DNA from 2 places in the Arthrobacter sp. B3I4 genome. Region 2 is predicted to be linked to the other one. Evidence: riboswitches for the same ligand, from Rfam matches in the RefSeq annotation. Region 2 holds a riboswitch; the other holds the start of a gene.

Region 1 (9,789 bases), 2.2 Mb from region 2:
CGGAGCTGTCGACGTCCAGGCGCAGCAGGCCGGCGAGGGCGCACAGCTCTACAAGGACGCCGGCTTCGTGCTGGCCGATCCGCAACGAGTCGGCGAGGCGCTTCATCTCCCGGACGCCGACGCCGCCGCTGCGCAGGGTGGTGAGCGGCTGCTCCCGCACCGCGTAGAGCAGTTCACCGGCGAGCCTCAGGGTTTCGGCGATGGCACCGAGGGCGGCGTTGCGGCGGAGGGCGGCGCTGGTCAGTCCCAGCTGCGGCACCGGGGGACTAAGGGCGAAGTGCTCGATGACGAAACCGCCGCGCAGCGATACGCCCACGCTGTGTGGGAGCTCCACGTGGGCGGCGTCCAGCGGTACCAGCAGCCCGCGTGCCAGGAGCCAGTCGACGGGGCCGACGTCGTTGCCCTCGTGGAGCACCGACGCCCGCCGCTGGGCCTGCGGGACGGCCCCCATGGCCCAGTTCCCGAAGCGGGCAAGCAAGGCGGCCGTCCGGTCCGGCGCGCCGGCGAGCAGCCTTTGCAGCGACTCGGGGGAGGCGGTCCAGCGCTGCAGGGACAGCGCAGCCTCCATCGGGGTGGCGGCCGGGGCGATGTCGGCGCCGGTGCGGTGCAGTTCGCCGACCAGCTGCACGACGCGCTGCGCGAAGGCCGGCTGCAGTCGCACCAGCTCCGTGTAGCTGCGCCCCAGCCCGGCCGGATAGATACCGATGACGTCCTTGAGGCTGCCGACTGGGAGGAAATGGTGCTGCCGGGCCACCGCTGCGGCCACACCGTGCGGCGCTTCGGCGCGGTGGACGAGGGCCAGTTCCTGCAAGGAATGGAGCAGCCGCTCCAGGGCGGCGACGGTGGAGCCGTTGATCAGCCGCTTGAGCGTCGCGGCGGACGCGCTGTGCCCGGTGTCGGTGTTGGTGCAGAGGTGGAGGGTTTCAAGGACCTGCATCTGGGGGCGGTTCAGGCGTTCCAGCACCCGCTGAACGCTCACGCGGCTGCTGGCCCGCGCGGCGAGGGCGGAGAAGTCCGGCACCGGAGGGGAGATTAGGTCCGGCCGCGCGGAGAACAGGGCCCGCAACGAGTCGTCGCTGCGTGCCTCTAGTTCCTTGCTGAGCGCGCGGATCCGGGACATTAATCCAACGTTACCTTTCGCTTTGGTCCCGCGGGCGGCGGCGGGCTGCGACGGCGTCGACCACGAGAGCCGCCATCAGCAGGAAAGCCACGGGCAGCCCGTACAGGGCGGTGGACGTCAGCCATACCGGGGCCACCGTGTTGTTAAAGGCCATAGCCATGACGGCCCCGACGGCGATTAAAGAGAGCGCGGCGACGGCGGCGGCAAGAATTAACAGGGGCCGCCGGAAGCGCTGTGGTGTCATGGGGGCAACGCTAACAGTCCGGCTGCGTCCGCGCCTCAAACCGCAAAGTGGACGAGGCACGATAACCTTGGAGGAACAGACCAACACGGTCCAGGCAGCCACACCCTGAACCCGCATATCAATGCGGATGCGGTGGCCGCCGGCCGCGTCCCAAGCAGAACGAAGAAGGTTGATTACGTGCCTACCGGCAAGGTCAAGTGGTATGACAAGGAAAAGGGCTTCGGATTCCTCGCGGGCGAGGACGGCCAGGAAGTCTTCCTGCCCAAGTCGGCGCTGCCCGAAGGCATAACGGAGCTTAAGGCCGGAACCCGGGTGGAGTTCGGTGTGGCCGACGGCCGCAAGGGCGCCCAGGCCCTGGGGCTGCGAGTGCTGGACAAGACTCCGTCCATCGCCAAGGCCAAGCGGCCCAGCGCGAAGGACCTCGCACCGCTGGTCCAGGACCTGGTCAGCGTGCTGGACAACCTCTCCGGAACGCTGTCTGCGGGTAAGTACCCGGAAGGCAACAAGGCCAAGGCCATCGCCGTCGCGCTTCGTAAGGTCGCCGACGAGCTGGACGCGTAAGGCTAAGGCGATGACTTCGGAAGCTGAACAGCCCGCGGCCACCGGCGCCGCCGGTCCCAAGGCAGGATCCAAGCCGCGCTACGGCGTGCCGGTCTGGCGCGTCGGCAAGCCGGACGCCTTCCTGGCCGCCTCGGTCGACGTGGCCCGCGCCGCCGTGGAGGGCATCGCCCCCGCCGGCCAGGTGGGCCGCCACCTGGCGGTCAAGAGCGAAGGCGACCGTCTGGTTACGCACCTCTTCGAGTCCAAGCTGCCCGGGTACGGCGGCTGGCAGTGGTACGCGGTACTCACGCGCAACTCACGGTCCAAGGTGGTCACCGTGGACGAACTCGGTCTGCTGCCCTCCGAGGACTCCATCCTGGCCCCGGAGTGGGTGCCGTGGGCGGAACGCGTCCGGCCCGAGGACGCCCAGCAGGACGAAGCCGCAGAGCAGCCGGCAGCCGAGCGGACGCCGGCAGACGCTGACGCCCAGTCGGCAGAAGATGCGGGCCCGGAAACCGGGCCGGAAGAGGATGCAGCTGAGGAAACCGGTGCCGAGCTAACCGGCGCGGGGGAACCCGTCACGGAGGAACCAGGCACGGAGGCAACCGGCGCGGAGCAAACCGGCGCGGAGGAATCCAGCGCGGAAGAAGGCGACGGCGGCGCAACGGACGCCGATTTCGGTACCGGGCAGGACTCGCCCGCGCCGTCGAGGCCAACTAGCGGTTTGGCACGGTTCGGGGGACGACAGCGGGAGGCCGGGACATGAGGTCCACCTTCAAATCGCTGCATATCCTGAACTACCGGATCTGGTTTATCGGCGCCCTGGTTTCCAACATCGGGACCTGGATGCAGCGCACCGCGCAGGACTGGCTGGTCTTTGACCACCTCAGCGCGCAGGACGCCGGAGCCATGGGCATCACCATGGCCCTCCAGCTGGGCCCGCAACTCTTCCTCGCCCCGGTGGCCGGGCTGGTCGCGGACCGCTTCAACCGCAAGACGCTGCTGGTCCTGACCCAGTCGGCGATGGCCCTGCTAAGCGCCGGGCTCGGGCTGCTGGTGCTCTCCGGGGCCGCGCAGCTATGGCACGTCTACATTTTCGCCCTCCTGCTCGGAGTCGTCTCCGCACTGGACGCCCCTGTCCGGCAGACCTTCGTCTCCGAACTCGTGCGCGACGACTACCTGCCCAACGCCGTCGCCCTCAACAGCGCCTCCTTCAATGTCGCGCGGATGATCGGTCCGGCTGTCGCGGGCGTGCTGACGGTCGCCGTCGGGCCAGGCTGGGTGTTCCTGGTCAATACGGTTACGTTTGTGGCCCTGCTTGTCAGCCTGGCGAGAATCCCGGCGGCCTCGCTGCGGCAGCTGCCCAAGGCCCCGGCCGGCAAGGGCAGGATCCGCGAAGGCCTGCGCTACGTGCGGTTCCGGCCCGACATCGTCGTGGTGCTGGTGGCGGTGTTTATCGTCGGTACCCTCGGCCTGAACTTCGTCCTCTTTATCGCGGCCATGGTCGGGACCGAGTTCGGCCTCGACGCCGGCGCCTTCGGCCTGATGAACTCCATTATGGCCATCGGCTCTGTCGCCGGAGCGCTGCTGTCAGCCGGGCGGGGCCGCCCGAGGCTGCGCGTGATTTTCGGGGCAGCCGGCGCCTTCGGCGTCACCTCGGGCCTCGCGGCGCTGGCACCCAGCTACTTCTGGTTCGGCGTCGCGCTGGTGCCGGTCGGCCTGTTCGCCATCACCATGATGACCAGCGCCAACGGCTACGTCCAGACCACGACGGACCCCGTAATGCGCGGCCGCGTGATGGCGCTGTACATGGCCATCTTCATGGGCGGCACCCCCATCGGCGCCCCATTTGTAGGCTGGGTCGCGAACGTTGCCGGTGCCCGCTGGTCCCTGGGGGTGGCCGCCGCCGCCGGACTGAGCACAGCCCTGATCGGCATGGTGTGGATCGTCCGGGCCAAGCAGCTCCGGATCACCTTCAACCGCCGCGCGCGGGGGCTCCGGTACTTCCGCGTTGTCCCGGCGGCCCCGGCGAACGGCCCAGCCGGCGCCGTCCCGCCGGAAAACAGCGAAGGCGCCGTCCGGGAGAAAGACCCGGGCGACGCCGTCGACCGCTGACGGGTCCGGCTCGGACCCTTAGGCTACTTCGTGAGCTCGCCTACGACGAAGTCGATGCAGTCAAGCAGCGCCGATACGTCGTCGGGTTCGATTGCCACGAAGGTGGCGATGCGCAGCTGATTCCGGCCCAGTTTTCGGTACGGCTCGGTGTCGACGATGCCGTTGGCTCGCAGAACTTTGGCAATGGCCGCGGCGTCGATTGAGTCCGCGAAGTCGATGGTGGCGATCACGTTGGACCGGTCTTCGGCCCTGGCCACAAAGGGTGTGGAGTAGGAAGAGGCCTCGGCCCAGCGGTAGATGCGCCCAGCGGAGTCGGCAGTGCGGGTTGCCGCAAAGTCGAGCCCGCCGTTGGCGTTGAGCCACTGGACCTGCGCGTCCAGCGTCACCAGGGTGGCCAGCGCCGGGGTGTTATAGGTCTGGTTCAGCCGCGAATTGTCGATGGCGGTCTGGAGGTCCAGGAAGTCCGGGATCCAGCGGCCGCTGGCTTTGATCCGTGCCGCGCGCTCCAGGGCGGCGGGGGAAAACAGGCCCAGCCACAGGCCGCCGTCGGACGCGAAATTCTTTTGCGGGGCGAAGTAGTAGACATCCGACTCAGCGACGTTGACGTCCAAGCCGCCGGCCGCGGAGGTCGCGTCAACCAGGACGAGCGAGCCGCTGTCCGCACCCGGGACCCGCCTGACGGGCGCGGCGACGCCGGTCGAAGTCTCATTCTGCGGCCAGGCGTAAACGTCCACGCCCGCTTCGGCCCGGGCCTCGGGACGGGTACCGGGCTCGGCCTTGATAATGGAGGACTCCGCGAGGAACGGAGCCTTGTTGGTGGCCGCGGCGAATTTAGAGCCGAATTCGCCGAAAGACAAATGCTGCGCCTTGTTCTCAACCAGGCCGAAACTGGCGACGTCCCAGAAGGCGGTGGAACCGCCGACGCCGAGGATGACCTCGTAGCCGTCGGGGGCGCGGAAGAAGTCGCCAAGACCGGAGCGGACCGAGCCAACGAGGTTCTTGACCGGCGCCTGCCGATGCGAAGTGCCGAGCAGGGTCGCCGAGGCGGCGGACAGGGCCTCCATTTGTTCCGGCCGGACCTTGGACGGGCCGGCGCCAAACCGGCCGTCCCTGGGCAGCAGGGTCGCGGGAATAGTGATGCTGGTGTCGCTCACGGTGGCTCCGATTTCGGCTGGGTGCATGGTGGGGCTGGGACGCATGGTTAAGGGCCGCCTTTATTCTGCCCGACAGCCCGGCACAGGCGGGAAAAACGGTCGTCATAGTCCGGTCACTGAGACGCGCACCGGTGGCTCCGGTCCTGCGGCGGCGGCCCGGGCCGCCGCGGCGGTCGATTATCGGGACTAATTCAAAATAGGCTAGGCTTGCCGCTGATGTGCGGCGGATTTCGCCGGGGCGCATACCTGCACGCTGTACGGTGGGAATGACGCAAGGACGGCGCTCGAGGAGCTGAGCTGAATGACGGATCTGATCGATACCACCGAGATGTATCTGCGGACCATCCTGGAACTTGAAGAAGAAAACATCGTCGCCCTCCGCGCTCGCATCGCCGAACGGCTCCGTCACTCCGGCCCCACCGTTTCCCAGACCGTCGGCCGGATGGAGCGCGACGGGCTCGTGGTTGTCTCCGGCGACCGGCACCTCGAACTGACCCAGACGGGCCGCAGGCGCGCCATCGAAGTGATGCGCAAGCACCGTCTGGCGGAGCGGTTGCTCGCGGATGTCATCGGACTCGACTGGGCCTACGTCCACGAGGAAGCCTGCCGCTGGGAACACGTGATGAGCGAGCGGGTCGAGCAGCGCATCTTCGACATGCTGGACCACCCCACGGTGTCCCCGTATGGAAACCCGATTCCGGGCCTTGCCGAACTCGGCGGACTGCCGCCGGGCGAAGCGCCTCAGGGCGTCGTCAATCTGCTGGACGCGATGGCGGGCTACGGCGCCGATTCACGCATCACGGTCAGCCGACTGGCCGAGCCCATCCAGGTCGAGCCCGAGCTGTTGGTCCAACTCGACGAGGGCGGCATCCGGCCCGGGGCCACCGTTTCACTCGAGCGCGTCGGCGAGTACATCTCGGTCCGGGTTCCGGACATTGAAGGCGCCCTGGAGTTGCCGCCGGAGGTCGCGGCCCACGTCTTTGTTACCCGCGGGTAGACGAAGCTAGAAAGCATACCGTAAGGGTGCTGTTTACTAGCCCGTCTAGGAGATAACGAAATTATTACTATAGGCCTTAATCCCCTATAGTTGACGACTAGTACCGATACACAAGCGTTATCTGATCCGAAGCCGAGCTCTGCCAGCGGATCAGCCGGGCGCGTCACCTTCTGGCAGAGGCGGGGGAACCACTAACGGCTGTTGATGCAACAGCCTTGGGGTGAAGTCCGCTAGCGGCAAGCAACCTGCACGAGGCGTCCCCTGGATACCCCTGCGCCTGGATACCCCTGCGCCTGGATGCTTGCACCGGCGGACCGGGTCTTTGAGCTCTCTGACCCGAATCCGACAGCTAACTTCGCAGGCTATCCAGAGAGGAACCGTAGTTGACCACCCAGACCGTCCGGGGCCGCCGTCGTGCGACCGGTCCCGCTCCGGAGCCGCGCCCGGCCGCCGACATCTTTGCCGAGCGCCCGCGGGATGCGCACCGGGATGAGCGCCGCGGCCGGCGCAGCCCCTTCCGCCAGGTGACGGACTTCGCCGCCGTCAGCGGTGTGGGGCAGAAAGCCGGCATCGCCCTGGCGGCCACCGGTCTGGTCCTCACAGTGGCCGTTCCGGCTACCGGTCCGGCGGTTGCCACCGACGCTGCGACGACGACGACGTCCGTTTCAGCCGCGGCGCAGCCCGAGGTCAAAGCCGCAGACGCCAAGATCGACTTCAACCGCACCGCGGTGACCACCAAGGGTGACCCGGACGGCAAACTCAAGCAGCTGCTGAGCGCACAGTCCGCCGGAACCATCACCCGGGCCGCCTCTGCCGGCAGCCTGGGCATGCCGCTTGACTCCATGGTCACTGCCTCGCCGTTCGGCTACCGGGTCAGTCCCATCACCGGCGCGGTCGGGGAGTTCCACCGAGGCCAGGACTACGCCGCGCAGTGCGGCACCGCTGTGCACGCCGCCGCGAGCGGCACCGTAACTTTTTCCGGTTGGCACCCCTACGGGGGCGGTAACCGGGTCGTGATCGACCATGGCAATGGCCTGGAGACCACGTACAACCACTTGTCGTCCTCCAACGTCCGCGTGGGCCAGCAGGTCTCCCGCGGCGACGTGGTGGCGATGAGCGGGACCACCGGCGCTTCCACCGGCTGCCACCTCCACTTCGAGGTGATGGTAAACGGGGACGTCGTGGATCCGCTGGGCTGGCTCTGAAAGGAGCCGAGGGACTGCTCGCATTTATGTGACACGCCGTGATCTGAATGTGACATTTGGTCCCAACTGCTGTACCGTAGGAAGCACGCCAACTTCACCGAAGTTGGCGCTCTTGAGTGGATTGCCTAACTCTGCCACCGCTCAAGGTCCGTTCGCATGACATCGTCTGGCAGGGGCGGGGGAACCAATTTTGGTCTTCGCAAGAAGACCTAGGGGTTAAGTCGCAAAGCTTCCCAGGAAGCAGCGCGGCCGGGTGACTCCCATCCGAATCCGACAGCTCACCTCGTAGGCATTGGGAGAGGCTACTTTCGTGTCTTCACGCCACAATGCTGCGCGTTTTCGCGCCGGCGAGGCTCAGTCGAGCCCGCTGAACTCCATGCTCCGCGCTGCCCTTTCCGGCGCCCGGACTGGACTATGCACTGCAGTTCCTGCTTTTGGCGCGTCTTCGCAGTACACCCTTCGCTAAAGAAACCCGTTTCGGGGCGATCCGGCGTACCCCCAAGATGCCGGAGCGTCCTCAGTCCCGCCTGCAATCAGCGCGGACACAAGGATCACGAAAGAGAGAACTGAATGACTACTCGTGCAACCATTGCACGCCACCGCGCCGAGGTCACGAAGACCAACTCGCTGGCTGTCATTGCTAAGGCCGTCGGCGACAACGCCGGTGGTATGGGTCGCCAGGCTGCGGTTATCGCTGCAGCCTCGGGCCTGGTCCTGACCAGCGGTATCGCGGCCAACGCTGCCGAGACCAACGTTCAGCGTGAATCGACCTCCGCTTCCGCCATGGAAGTTCAGTCCACCGCGCCGGCCACGATTTCCGCGGCTTCCACCATCGCTATCTCCTACGAGAAGCCTGCCGTGACCACCGCGCCGGCCCCCGTCGTCGAGGCACCCAAGCCCGTCGTCGAGGTCAAGGAAGCACCCGCCGCAACTGAGGCCGCTGCACCCGCCGCCGCTGCAACTGCAGCTGGAACTGCCGCTTCCACCGGCACCGCAACGACCGCCTCCCTGGCAACCAAGGCTCCGGCTGCTGTCAGCGGCATGGGCGCCTCCATCGCCGCCGCCGCCTACGCCCAGATCGGTGTCTCGCAGGACTGCACCATGCTGGCCACCAACGCGCTGGCCGCCGTCGGCGTCAACTACCACGGCTGGCCGGCAGGTTACCTGTCCCTGGGCCGCACCGTGAGCGCCGCCGAAGCGCAGCCGGGCGACCTTGCCTACTACCAGAACGGCGGCATGGGCATGGCCCACATCGCTGTCTATGTCGGCAACGGCATGGCCGTCCACGGTGGCTGGAACGGCGGCACCACCGCGCTGTACAGCGTCAACGTTGGTTCCGGCCCGGTCTTCATCCGCGTCGGCGGCTAGGACTCCCCGCGGCAACTGCCGTGATAACGCGAAAGACCCCTGCCTTCCGGTGGGGGTCTTTCGCGTTCGCGGGCCTCCCGGCCGCCGCAGGGCCCGGAAGAAAAATTCGGCAATCCGGGCTTCCGGTGTTTACTCTTGTGGTGTCGATCATAGCCCGACCATGCAGAGGGCAGCCGGCCCTCGTGCCCCTGGCGGGTGCGGCCGTGAAGAGGTATGCGGATGCGCACTCTTGTTCTGAATGCTGGATATGAACCGCTAGCGGTGGTGACCTTCCGCCGGGCGCTGGTCCTTGTCCTGACCGGAAAGGCCAGCGTGCTGGCCGAAGGCGACGACCCGGTCGTCGGGCCCCAGGAGATCCTGGGCCGCCCGAGTGTGATCCTGCTCAACCGGTACATCCGGCCGCGCTACAACATCCTCACGGCCGTCAGCCGCAGGGGAGTGCTGCGCCGCGACAACCACCGCTGCGCCTACTGCGGCAAAGCAGCCCACACTATCGACCATGTCCAGCCCAAGTCCCGGGGCGGCGCTGACTCCTGGGAAAACCTGGTCGCAGCCTGCTTGCACTGCAACAACGCCAAGGGGGACCATACCCCCGCGGAGATGGGGTGGCGGCTCGGCTTTGTTCCCGGCCCGCCCAAAGGCACGATCTGGCAGATCAAGGAACTGGAGAAGCCGACGCCGGCTTGGGACCCCTTCCTGCTCCCCGAGTCGGCGCACTAGCCCGCTGTGCCCGTCAGTACGGCCGGCCCTGCGAACAGCGAGGTGCCGGTACGGCTAGGCTGGGTAGGTGCCGTTTGATGCCGTAATCCTCGCCGGAGGCAGGTCCTCCCGGCTCGGCGGTGTGCCCAAAGCCCAACTGGTCCTGCACGGGCAGACCCTGCTCGAACGCTCCCTGCAGGCAGCCAGCGGTGCCCGCCGGAGCGTTGTTGTGGGACCCGGCACCGTCACGCTGCCCCCGGCCGTGCTCCGATGCCGTGAAGACCCTCCTTTTGGCGGCCCCGCTGCTGCCATTGCGGCCGGGCTTGCTGCCTTAGCCGGAGCAGCGC
Region 2 (9,789 bases):
GTTGCCGGTACCCGTCTCGATCGCACGGACGGTGCGTTCGGAAGTTCCGGCCAGGTGGGCGAGTTCCTCCTGCGTCAGACCGGCTTCCTTGCGGCTGCGCCGGATCTGCTGGGCGATCCCTGCCACGTCATCCACGCTGCTCCCCCTGATTCCCACGGACCGCAGCCCCTTTCGCACGCACAACCGGCACCGCCCGGCAGTATCCTGCCGGTCATGCCCGGAACCTACCCTATTGTGCCTTCCGCGCTGGCGTTCGGCAATATCCTGCCGAAACTGGCATGACTGGCCTGTACAGGAGAACCAATACCGCCCAGGCGGCAATATCGTGCCGGTCTTCGCCTCTTGGGGCTCTTACCCGGGGAACGGCCGGAGCGTAGGCTTCGGCCATGCGGAAAATCATCGTCGCCTTGCAGGTATCCCTCGACGGGTACTTCGAAGGTCCGGACCGGGACATTGGCTGGCACATGGTGGATGAAGAACTGCATGGCCACTTCAACGACCAGCTCCGGACCATGGGCGCCTTCCTCGACGGCCGGGTGACCTACCAGATGATGGCCGATTTCTGGCCGACCGCGGACCAGGATCCTGACAGCACCCCGGCCATGGCCGAGTTCGCCGGCATCTGGCGCCGGATGCCCAAAATCGTGTACTCCACGACTCTTGAGCGGGCCGGCTGGAACACCACGGTGGTGCGCGACGTCGTCGCCGACGACGTCCTCGCGCTCAAGGAACAACCGGGCGGGGACCTGGCACTCGGCGGCGCCAAGCTTGCGGACAGCTTCCGCAAACTCGGGCTGATTGACGAGTACTGGATCTACATCCACCCGGTCCTGATCGGGAACGGCACGCCGTTGTTCAAGCCCTCGGACAGCAGGACCCCGCTCGCGCTCGTCGAAACGCGGACCTTCGGAAACGGCGTCGTCCTGCTGCGCTACGCCAGCAGCCCGAAAGCCGGCGACCGGCTGCCATAAAGGCAGCCTGCCGCCGGCTTCCGAAACCGGTGTTGGCGCGGGAGTTACGCCCCGGCGCGGACGAAGGTCACGCCACCGGTGGCCGTCAGCCAGGACAGCGGGTGCGAGATCGTCTGGTTTGTTCCGTTCATGCCGCCGCTGATCGCCTGGCCGTTGCCGGCGTAGATGGCAACGTGGCCGGACTGGACGATCATGTCGCCCGGCTGCGGGTCGCCGACAACCTTGCCGTAGTTCAGGAACTGCTGGGGACCGAGGTCGCCCACCGGGATGCCTGCTGCGCCGAGGGCCTTCTCCACCATCGCCGTGCAGTCCTGCGTGATGCCGATCTGGCTGTATGCGGCCGACAGCATGGCGGCATTGACTCCACCGGCCGCCGGAGCGGCTGCCGGAGCTGCGGCTACCGGAGCAGCAGCGGCCGGAGCCGCCACCGGGGCAACGGCCGCGGGAGCCGCAGCTGCCTGGACGGTGATCCGCGGAGCGGCGGGAGCCTTCACAGCGGGAGCCTGTGCAACGGCCGGGGCGGCGGCAACGGCTGGGGCGGCGGGCGCCTCGACGGGTGCTGCCACGGGCTGCTCAATGACGGGAGCCGGCGTGGTGGCAACTTCCGGACGGTCGAAAGTGATTTTGACGGCGGAATCAGCCGTGACCGGAGCAGAAACCTTGCTGGCGATGTCGGCGGCCGATACGGGCGTCGACTCACGTTCGGCCGGCGTGCCGACGGCCGCGTTGGCTGCCATGCCGCTGGTAAGAACGAGGCCCGAGGCTGCGAAGATCACTGCGGCCTGGCGACCAATGGTGGTGGACTTGACCGAGAATGCTGAGGTTCGCCCGGCGTTATGGCGCGCAGCAGTAGTGCTTGAAGACATGAAGTAGCCTCTCCCAATGCCTGCGAGGTGAGCTGTCGGATTCGGATGGGAGGCACCCGGCCGCGGTCCGCTGAAACGGACGCGCGGCTTCACCCCAAGACCCGCTGAAACAGCCGGGCCAAAATTGGTTTCCCCGTCTCTGCCAGATGGTTGCATTCGGATCCCGGGGCCGCGGCAGAGTTAGGCAATCGGCTCAGGAGCGCCCGTAACGGAAACAAACAGGCACCGAACTACCGTAACGGCACCGCGCGGTAATGTCACGTTCAGGTAACGAGGTCGGGGTGTCGGCGGGGAGAACGCCGGCACGGCCCGCCTGGAAAGCCTAGGGCACTGACAGCCACCGCGCATAGGATTGAACCAACCGGCGCGCCCCCAACGGAGGTCCCATGAAGAGCCCCTGTGTTGCCATCTGCCAGCTGAGCGACCAGCCGCAGGAAGACTTTGACGTCAATACCGAGCTGCTCGTTCTGGAGGGCAAGGAAATCCATGTTGCCACCTGGGACGCCGAACCACGCGACGGAGGCTTCGACCTGCACGTTCTCAACGACCGCGTCGATGCGCTTGGTTTCATGGTCGTAACGGATTGGCAGTTTCTGGACGGCAAGGCGTATGCCGTGGTGGAGCGCAGGCCCTGAGTCCAGGCAGCCCGGGCCCGAATCCTCGACGCAGAGACCGGGGTATCTAGAACTCCAGCTCGGGGCGGGTTCTCCGCACGTCGTCCACGACGCGCGTCACGGCTTCCCGGATCAGGCTGCCGGTGTCCGCACCGCCGCCGTCCTCCCCTCCGCCAGAGGCAGCGGAAAGGGACTTTCTAGCCTGGCGGACGAAGCTGTCCCAGTCCCCGCGTCCGGCCCGGAACTCGCGCAACGGTGCAAGCAGGGCCGCGCGGCGCAGCCAGGGGTCCGGATCCTGCAGCCACCGCTCCAGTACGGCCTCGGCCCTGGACCTGCTGTGACCCTCGAGACGTGCGAGGAGCGGCCCGACGACGTCGACCGCGAGCGGATCCGCCAGTTCGGGGAACCGGGCGCTGCGCAGGAAGCCCTCGATCCGGGTCAGGTCCGAGTTATCGAGCGCAGCCAGACCGGATTGCAGGAGGACGACGGCGGCAAGGCGGCGTTCCAGGACCGGCACCGCCCAAAGTTCCGAACAGAGAGCCGTGAGCTCGTCCCGGCCCAGATTCTTATAGCGGCGAAGTGCGTCCCGCACGGTGCCGCGGACAGCGCCGACAGAGGCGCCGTAAACTTCTACGTCGGGGCCGAACCGGGCCTGGGCCTGGTCGGCGCGCTGCCACGAGCTTTCGCGCTGCAGCCCGGCGTCAATGAAGTCTCCGGCCTCACTCATGGCACCATTCTGTCGCAGCGGCGACCACTGGTTGAAACCGGCTAATTGAAACCGCCTAACCCTGCAACGCAAGCTTTCCGCGCGCAATGCTTTCGGCGGAGTGGGCGGGGTCTCCGTCATACGGTTCGTTCGAAACGTCGAGGACCGGGTATTCGGCCAGGTCAAGTCCGGCCGGAACGACGAAAGCTTGGGGGGCCTGGCCAAGGACGCCAAGACTGACCATCTTGGACAGGTCCGAGGATCCCATCCAGACCTCGCGGAAGCCCGAAAGCTTCTCCGGGGGAAGGCTGACGACCACTTGCCGGCTTCCGTCCGGGAGCTTCTCAACGAGCGCACTACCGCTTGACGAATGTCCCGCCAGCGGAGCGAGTGCAGCCCTGGCGACGACCGCGGGCGTGGGTCCGGGGCTCGTCGGGGCTGCCTCCGGGGGCTTCGCGGGGCCGAGAATGCTCAGTGCAGTCCAGGCGCCGGCAGCGCCAAGGAGGACACCGGCAGCCACGCCCAACACCCACAGTCCCCGGCGCGGGAGCCGCGTAACGGGTTGCTGTCCTGAATACTGTCTTCCGGGGGTGCGCAGGGTTACCGCACCACCGGCGCCCAACGGGTCTTTCGCGAGCGACGGCGAGAGCCCCAACGCTTGGTGGATCGCGGCCCAGTTGTGGCTTCCGGGACTTTCCAGCTGAACTTCTTCCGGATTGACGGTGGCTGCGAAGACGGTGCGCCGCAACGCTTCCAGCGTAGTGCCGCACTCCTGGCAGCTCTCCAGATGGCGCGATTCTTCCTCCCCGGCAGACTCCCCCAGAGCGAGCAGGCCGAGGAGTTCCTCGTCAAGATGATCCATGCTCCACCTCCAGCCGGGAGCGCAGCCTGGCGAGGCTGCGGCGGATATGGCTCTTGACCGTGCCGAGGGGTAGGTTGAGCCGGGACGAAATCTGGTCGTGCGTCAGGTCCTCGTAAAAGGCTAGCCGCATGATCGCGGTCTGGGGATGTCCGAGGCGCTCGAGTTCGTCCTCCAGCGTCAGACGGTCCGCGAGCGCGTCAGCATTGGGCTTCTGGCTACCGCTTGCCGGGTCATCGGCCAGGTGTAGAACGGCTCTTTCAACATCCCGTCGTCGGGAGCGGGCGGAGAAGGCATCGGAAATGGCGTTGCGAGTGATCCCGATCAGCCAGGCGGGCAACCGTGCGGCGCCCGGGCGATATCTGGTTCGCGATTTCCAAGCGCGAATAAAGACCTCCTGGGTGACGTCGTCGGCGGCGCCGTGCTCGTGAAGCGCCCTCAACGCCAGCGTATGGACCAGGGGCCCGAGCAGGCGGTAGGCCTCCGCGAGCGCCCACTCCTCACCCGCTGCGAAGGCATGGTCGACTCTGACGTCCCATTCACGATCGGCAGCCTCCACTTGATGCTCCTTAGAGCAGGAATGAGACCTGTGGATCGTCATTATCCCCCCCCAGGTTCCGCCCTGCAATGGCGAAGCGCCCGGGAATGCGGTGGGCGGGCCCGCGATTGCCGCGGCCCCGCCACCTAGTTGGTACCGATTGGGCACCGAGCCGATCCGATCAGTCGTGGTTGGAGGACTTCACCACCTGCACGGCAAGGTCAAGGGTGTTGTCCTTCAGGCTGCCCCAGGCGTAAACGATCGTGTTCTCGCCCGCGTTCACCGTGACATCTGCCGGGCCGATCAGCGCTTCCGTACTGCCCGCCGCCGCCACCGAGGCGGAGATGGTTCCCGCGTCCAGTGTGAGCTTCTTCTGGTCGCCGTTCTCCAGGCCCTCGATCACGGCCGTTCCGCCGGCAAGAACGTCGACGGCGGGGGCTGCGGCAACGTGCCGCACCGTCAGTTTGCCTTGTCCGTCCGGGCTGGCTGAGGTGCTGTTCCGGAACAAGGTGGCCGTGGGTTCCCCGTCTGCCGTTAGGTGCGCGACAGCGGTGTAATCTCGGCCCTCTTGCAGATCAACTTTGACAGGTCCGATTACCGGGTTGTCGGCGCTCGTGGCGTCCGCGCCGGTGATGGCAATCTTGTGGTCTCCCGCACTGACATCAAGCGGACCGGCCAGGCTTCCCGGGGTGAAATTGTCCAGCGTGAGCTTTCCATCCACCCACACGTCCACGGTGAGTCCCGGGACCCCGTGGAGAACGGAGAGTTTTGCCGTGCCATGGTCCTTGTCGGGGCAGTTGTCGCTGGCCTGTGCGGGTGCGGCAAGGGTCAGTCCGGCCAGCAGCGTCATCGTACCGACCACTGCGGAAAGTGATTTCATGTGCATGTAGAGCTCCTCATTGAGGCCCGGATGCGGGCGGTGTTTGGCTTACACCCTTACTACCGGCCGGCTGGGCCGTCCGGATGCAGCCGACCCACAACTTTTTTTATTCAGGGAGCTGCCCCGCGCTGCGCGGGCGTTTGCTGACCAACGTTACGAGCGGGTAACGTTGTCGGCTGACCTGAGGGTCTGGCCCTAACGCAGGGCCCGGGCGTCCGCTTGGCGGGCGGCCGTTGCGCCGGCTGGCGCCTGCTCGTTCTGTCTTTCTGACGGGGCTGAAGAAGCTTCAGGAACTCTCGTGTGGGGTCGATCGCGCTTGTTGCTTGCGCTAGTTCGATGTCCCGGAGGGTCACTTGCTTAAGAAAATTGCCGTTACCGTTACACTGGGCGCTTTGTCGCTGACCGGGTGCAGCTCAGCCTCTCTGGCCGGAAGCGTTGAGCCCGCGAACGCAACGACTCCGACGTCGTCGACGCCGTCCGCCTCGACGTCGTCAGCACCGTCCGCCGCCTCAGCCACCGCTGCCGCAGCCACGCCCGCTCCGCCCGCTCCGCCCGCGGCAGCCGCGCCCGCTCCCGTCGCGCCCGTCCCCGCCGCAGCCGTCCCGGCCGAGCCTCCTGCGCGGGCTGTTCCCGTGGCGGCGCCCGCCGCTCCCCCGGCAGGTGACGGCGTTCAGGCTGCGGCCGCCTTCGGCTGGGGGCCGGTGCTCGCCGGTGACGAGTTCTCCTACACCGGCGCGCCGGACCCCGCCAAATGGGGTATGTACGACGGTCCAGGCCACGCCGGCAAGGGCATCCGAAGCCCCCGGGCCTGGTCTGTTGCCGACGGCGTCGTCACCGTCACGGGCGACTCGGCCGGCACCACCGGCGGAATGTCGGCGAAGTTCAGCCAGCAGACCTATGGGCGCTGGGAAACCCGGATGAAGACCAGCGTCCGCGACTCCGAATACCACCCGGTGCTGTTGCTGTGGCCAAACAAGCCCTCGGCCAACTGCGCAGAAGTGGACTTCGCCGAAGGCGAGTCGAAGACTTCGGCCATGAAGTTCTACCTGCACTACGCCTGCAGCGGCGGAAAGTTCCAGGTCAGCGCGGCCACGCCGGTCGACTCAACCCAGTGGCACAACTACGCGGTGGAATGGACTCCGTCAGGGGTCACCGGTTATATCGACGGCGTACGGACCTTCACCGATACCAACCCTGGGCATCAACCCACGGTCGGCATGCACCAGACGATCCAGCTCGACTGGTTCCCGGACGGCACCGCAGTCACCCCGTCGCAAATGCAGGTCGACTGGGTCCGCGTCTACCAGTAGGACAATAACGTCGCGCCGGGCGCTCCGACCCTTGGTCTGCCGCATTTGCGGGATACCCCCGGGGGTATTACTCTTGAACGTAGAGGCGGAAGGAATCCCTTCCCCGTCCACCTCAAGAAGGAGTTCCCGAATGCTTATCGAACGCATTTACGACGAAGACCTCGCACAGGCCAGCTACTTCATCGGCTGCCAGAGCAAGGGCGAGGCGATCGTCGTCGATCCCCGCCGCGATATTGCCGTCTATGAGAACCTCGCCGCCGCCAACGGCATGAAGATTGTGGCAGTCACTGAGACCCACATCCACGCGGACTTCCTGTCCGGCACCCGCGAGTTGGCTGCCGTCACCGGCGCTACCGCCTACGTCTCCGGCGAAGGCGGCGCCGACTGGCAGTACGGCTTCGAGGCTGAACGCCTCAACGACGGTGACACCATCACCCTGGGCAACATCACCGTGAAGGCTGTGCACACTCCCGGCCACACCCCAGAGCACCTGTCGTTCCTGGTCACTGACGGGGCCTTCGCAGAAGCCCCCGGCTACCTGCTTTCCGGTGACTTCGTGTTCTCCGGTGACCTGGGCCGCCCGGACCTGCTGGACGAGGCAGCCGGCGGCGTCGACACCCGCTTCGAAGGCGCCAAGCAGCTCTTCGCCAGCCTGCGGGATAAGTTCCTGACCCTGCCCGACCACGTCCAGGTTCACCCCGGCCACGGTGCCGGCAGCGCCTGCGGCAAGGCCCTCGGCGCCATCCCGTCCTCCACCGTCGGCTACGAACGCCTCTACGCCTGGTGGGGCCCGTACCTGGCCGCCAACGACGAACAGGGCTTCATCGACGAACTGCTCGACGGCCAGCCCGACGCGCACGCCTACTTCGCCCGGATGAAGCACGAAAACCGTGAAGGCCCCGCCGTCATGGGCGAACGCAAGCCGCTGACCGAACTGGACACCGCCGCCGTCGCCAAGGACCTGGCCGCCAACAAGGCGATCTTCGTTGACACCCGTCCCAACGGCCAGGTCCACGAGGGAACCGTCACCGGCGCGGTCAACATCCCCGCCGGCAAGTCCACCGCCAGCTTCGGCGCCTGGGTGGTTGACCCCGAAAAGGACAAGACCCCGCTGGTCCTGCTCGCCGCTGACCAGGCCGCCGCGATGGAGATGTGGGACCACCTGGTCCGCGTCGGCATCGACAAGGTCGCCGGCTACGTCACCGGGCTCGAAGGCCTGCCGATCTCCGTCCCGAAGCTGATCCAGCCTGAGGAACTCGACGGTTTCGACGCCGCCATGGTCCTGGACGTCCGTAACAAGACCGAGCACGCCGCCGGCCACATCCCCGGCTCCTACCAGCTAAGCGGCGGCCGCGTCATGTGGCACCTGGACGAACTCCCGGCAGAGGGCACCATCGTCTCCTACTGCCAGAGCGGAGTCCGGAACTCCGTCGCCGCGAGCGCCCTGCGCCGCGCCGGCTACGACGTGCTCGAGCTCGACGGCAGCTACGCCGCCTGGACCGCCCGGCAGCAGGCTCCGGAAACCGTTCCGGCCAGCTAGCTAGGCACAGCAGCAGGCAGTAACAGCGTGGGGCGGCGGACCGGACAACCGGAACGCCGCCCCACGCGTTCCCCCAACAACAGTGGAGTACCCGTGACGTTCGCCCAGGCACCCTCCCGGCACGACGACGCGGTCCGGCGCGACGACCGGCAACACGCCGGCGTTACCCTCGGCCTGCGTCAGAACATCGCCCAGTTCCTGCTTCTGGTCGCGGTCAATGCCCTGGTCGGCGGAACCCTCGGCCAGGAACGCACCATCCTGCCCCTGCTGGCCGACCGGGTCTTTCATCTGGACCTCTACACCTCCGCGCTGACCTACATCCTGGCTTTCGGCATGGCGAAGGCCGTCACCAACTACTTCGCCGGCACCCTCTCGGACCGTTACGGCCGCAAGCCCGTCCTCGTCGCGGGCTGGTTGATCGCCCTGCCGGTCCCGTTGCTGCTGATTTTCGGGCCCTCCTGGGGGTGGATCGTCGCCGCCAACGTGGTCCTGGGCATCAGCCAGGGACTGACCTGGTCAACCACCGTCATGATGAAGATGGACCTGGTGGGCCCGTCCCGCCGCGGCCTGGCCATGGGCCTGAACGAGGCGGCCGGCTACCTCGGCGTCGCCGGCACCGCGTTGGCCACCGGCTACATCGCCGCGAACTACGGTCTGCGCCCGGGACCGTTCCTGCTCGGCGCGGCCTTCATCGCCGTGGGCCTGGGCCTCTCGGTCTTCGCGGTGAAGGAAACCCGGCATCATGCCAGGCTCGAAGCGGCCAGCCACACTGCCGCCCACGCCGACGCCCACGCCGACCTCAGCAACCGGCAGGTCTTTACCCTGACCAGCTTCCGCGACAAGTCGCTGTCCTCCGTCAGCCAGGCCGGCATGGTCAACAACCTCAACGACGGCCTTGCCTGGGGGCTTTTCCCGGTCCTCTTCGCTGCCGCCGGACTGACCGTCGAAAGAATTGGAATCCTTGCCGCGGTCTATCCTGCCGTGTGGGGCGCAGGGCAGCTCGTCACCGGGGCACTGTCGGACAAGTACGGCCGCAAGTGGCTGATTGTCGGGGGCATGCTCGTCCAGGCGGCGGCCCTCTGGCTGGTTGCCTTCGGCACCGGGTTCGGCTGGTGGCTGGCGGCAGCGGTACTGCTCGGCGCCGGCACCGCCATGGTCTATCCCACCCTCCTGGCCGCGATCGGCGACGTCGCCCACCCGGCCTGGCGGGCCCGTTCGGTGGGAATCTACCGGCTCTGGCGCGACGGTGGATTCGCCATCGGGGCGCTGCTCGCCGGCATCCTCGCCGACGCCTACGGCATCCCGGCCGCTGTCGCCGTCGTGGGCGCCATCACCGCGCTCTCAGGAGTCCTTGTGGCCGCCCGGATGCGCGGCACCGACCACCGACCCGGGGCCTAACGTCCCCGGCGGTGCCGGGCGGGGCTGTTCTCCCTCCCGCGACGGGAGCCCGGCCAGCCATTCCGCCGCCTCCGAACCTGAGACGAAGTACGCATGCGGGCAGAAGC

The links. A riboswitch is a leader RNA that binds a small molecule or an ion and turns the genes downstream of it on or off. The one in region 2 is predicted to bind cyclic di-AMP.
Region 1: another riboswitch for cyclic di-AMP. It lies ahead of QFZ61_RS00440 (M23 family metallopeptidase); the one in region 2 lies ahead of QFZ61_RS11260 (hypothetical protein).

Annotation. Positions count from the first base shown of each region.
Region 1 is NZ_JAUSYK010000001.1:96,320-106,108, reverse strand. Features, by position in the region: gene QFZ61_RS00475 (helicase-associated domain-containing protein) at 1-1,120, opposite strand, end outside; gene QFZ61_RS00470 (hypothetical protein) at 1,131-1,364, opposite strand; gene QFZ61_RS00465 (cold-shock protein) at 1,542-1,925, shown strand; partial or broken gene QFZ61_RS00460 (DUF3027 domain-containing protein) at 1,936-2,347, shown strand; gene QFZ61_RS00455 (MFS transporter) at 2,667-4,019, shown strand; gene serC (phosphoserine transaminase) at 4,043-5,173, opposite strand; gene QFZ61_RS00445 (metal-dependent transcriptional regulator) at 5,475-6,170, shown strand; cyclic di-AMP (ydaO/yuaA leader) riboswitch at 6,291-6,549, shown strand; gene QFZ61_RS00440 (M23 family metallopeptidase) at 6,554-7,375, shown strand; cyclic di-AMP (ydaO/yuaA leader) riboswitch at 7,488-7,681, shown strand; gene QFZ61_RS00435 (NlpC/P60 family protein) at 7,946-8,743, shown strand; gene QFZ61_RS00430 (HNH endonuclease) at 8,963-9,463, shown strand; gene QFZ61_RS00425 (molybdenum cofactor guanylyltransferase) at 9,531-9,789, shown strand, end outside.
Region 2 is NZ_JAUSYK010000001.1:2,343,131-2,352,919, reverse strand. Features, by position in the region: gene QFZ61_RS11270 (helix-turn-helix transcriptional regulator) at 1-135, opposite strand, end outside; gene QFZ61_RS11265 (dihydrofolate reductase family protein) at 387-971, shown strand; gene QFZ61_RS11260 (hypothetical protein) at 1,016-1,837, opposite strand; cyclic di-AMP (ydaO/yuaA leader) riboswitch at 1,841-2,034, opposite strand; gene QFZ61_RS11255 (hypothetical protein) at 2,224-2,472, shown strand; gene QFZ61_RS11250 (DNA alkylation repair protein) at 2,519-3,178, opposite strand; gene QFZ61_RS11245 (anti-sigma factor) at 3,234-4,019, opposite strand; gene QFZ61_RS11240 (RNA polymerase sigma factor) at 4,006-4,617, opposite strand; gene QFZ61_RS11235 (DUF4397 domain-containing protein) at 4,736-5,440, opposite strand; gene QFZ61_RS11230 (hypothetical protein) at 5,784-5,966, opposite strand; gene QFZ61_RS11225 (glycoside hydrolase family 16 protein) at 6,067-6,744, shown strand; gene QFZ61_RS11220 (MBL fold metallo-hydrolase) at 6,875-8,284, shown strand; gene QFZ61_RS11215 (MFS transporter) at 8,483-9,682, shown strand; gene QFZ61_RS11210 (STAS/SEC14 domain-containing protein) at 9,626-9,789, opposite strand, start outside.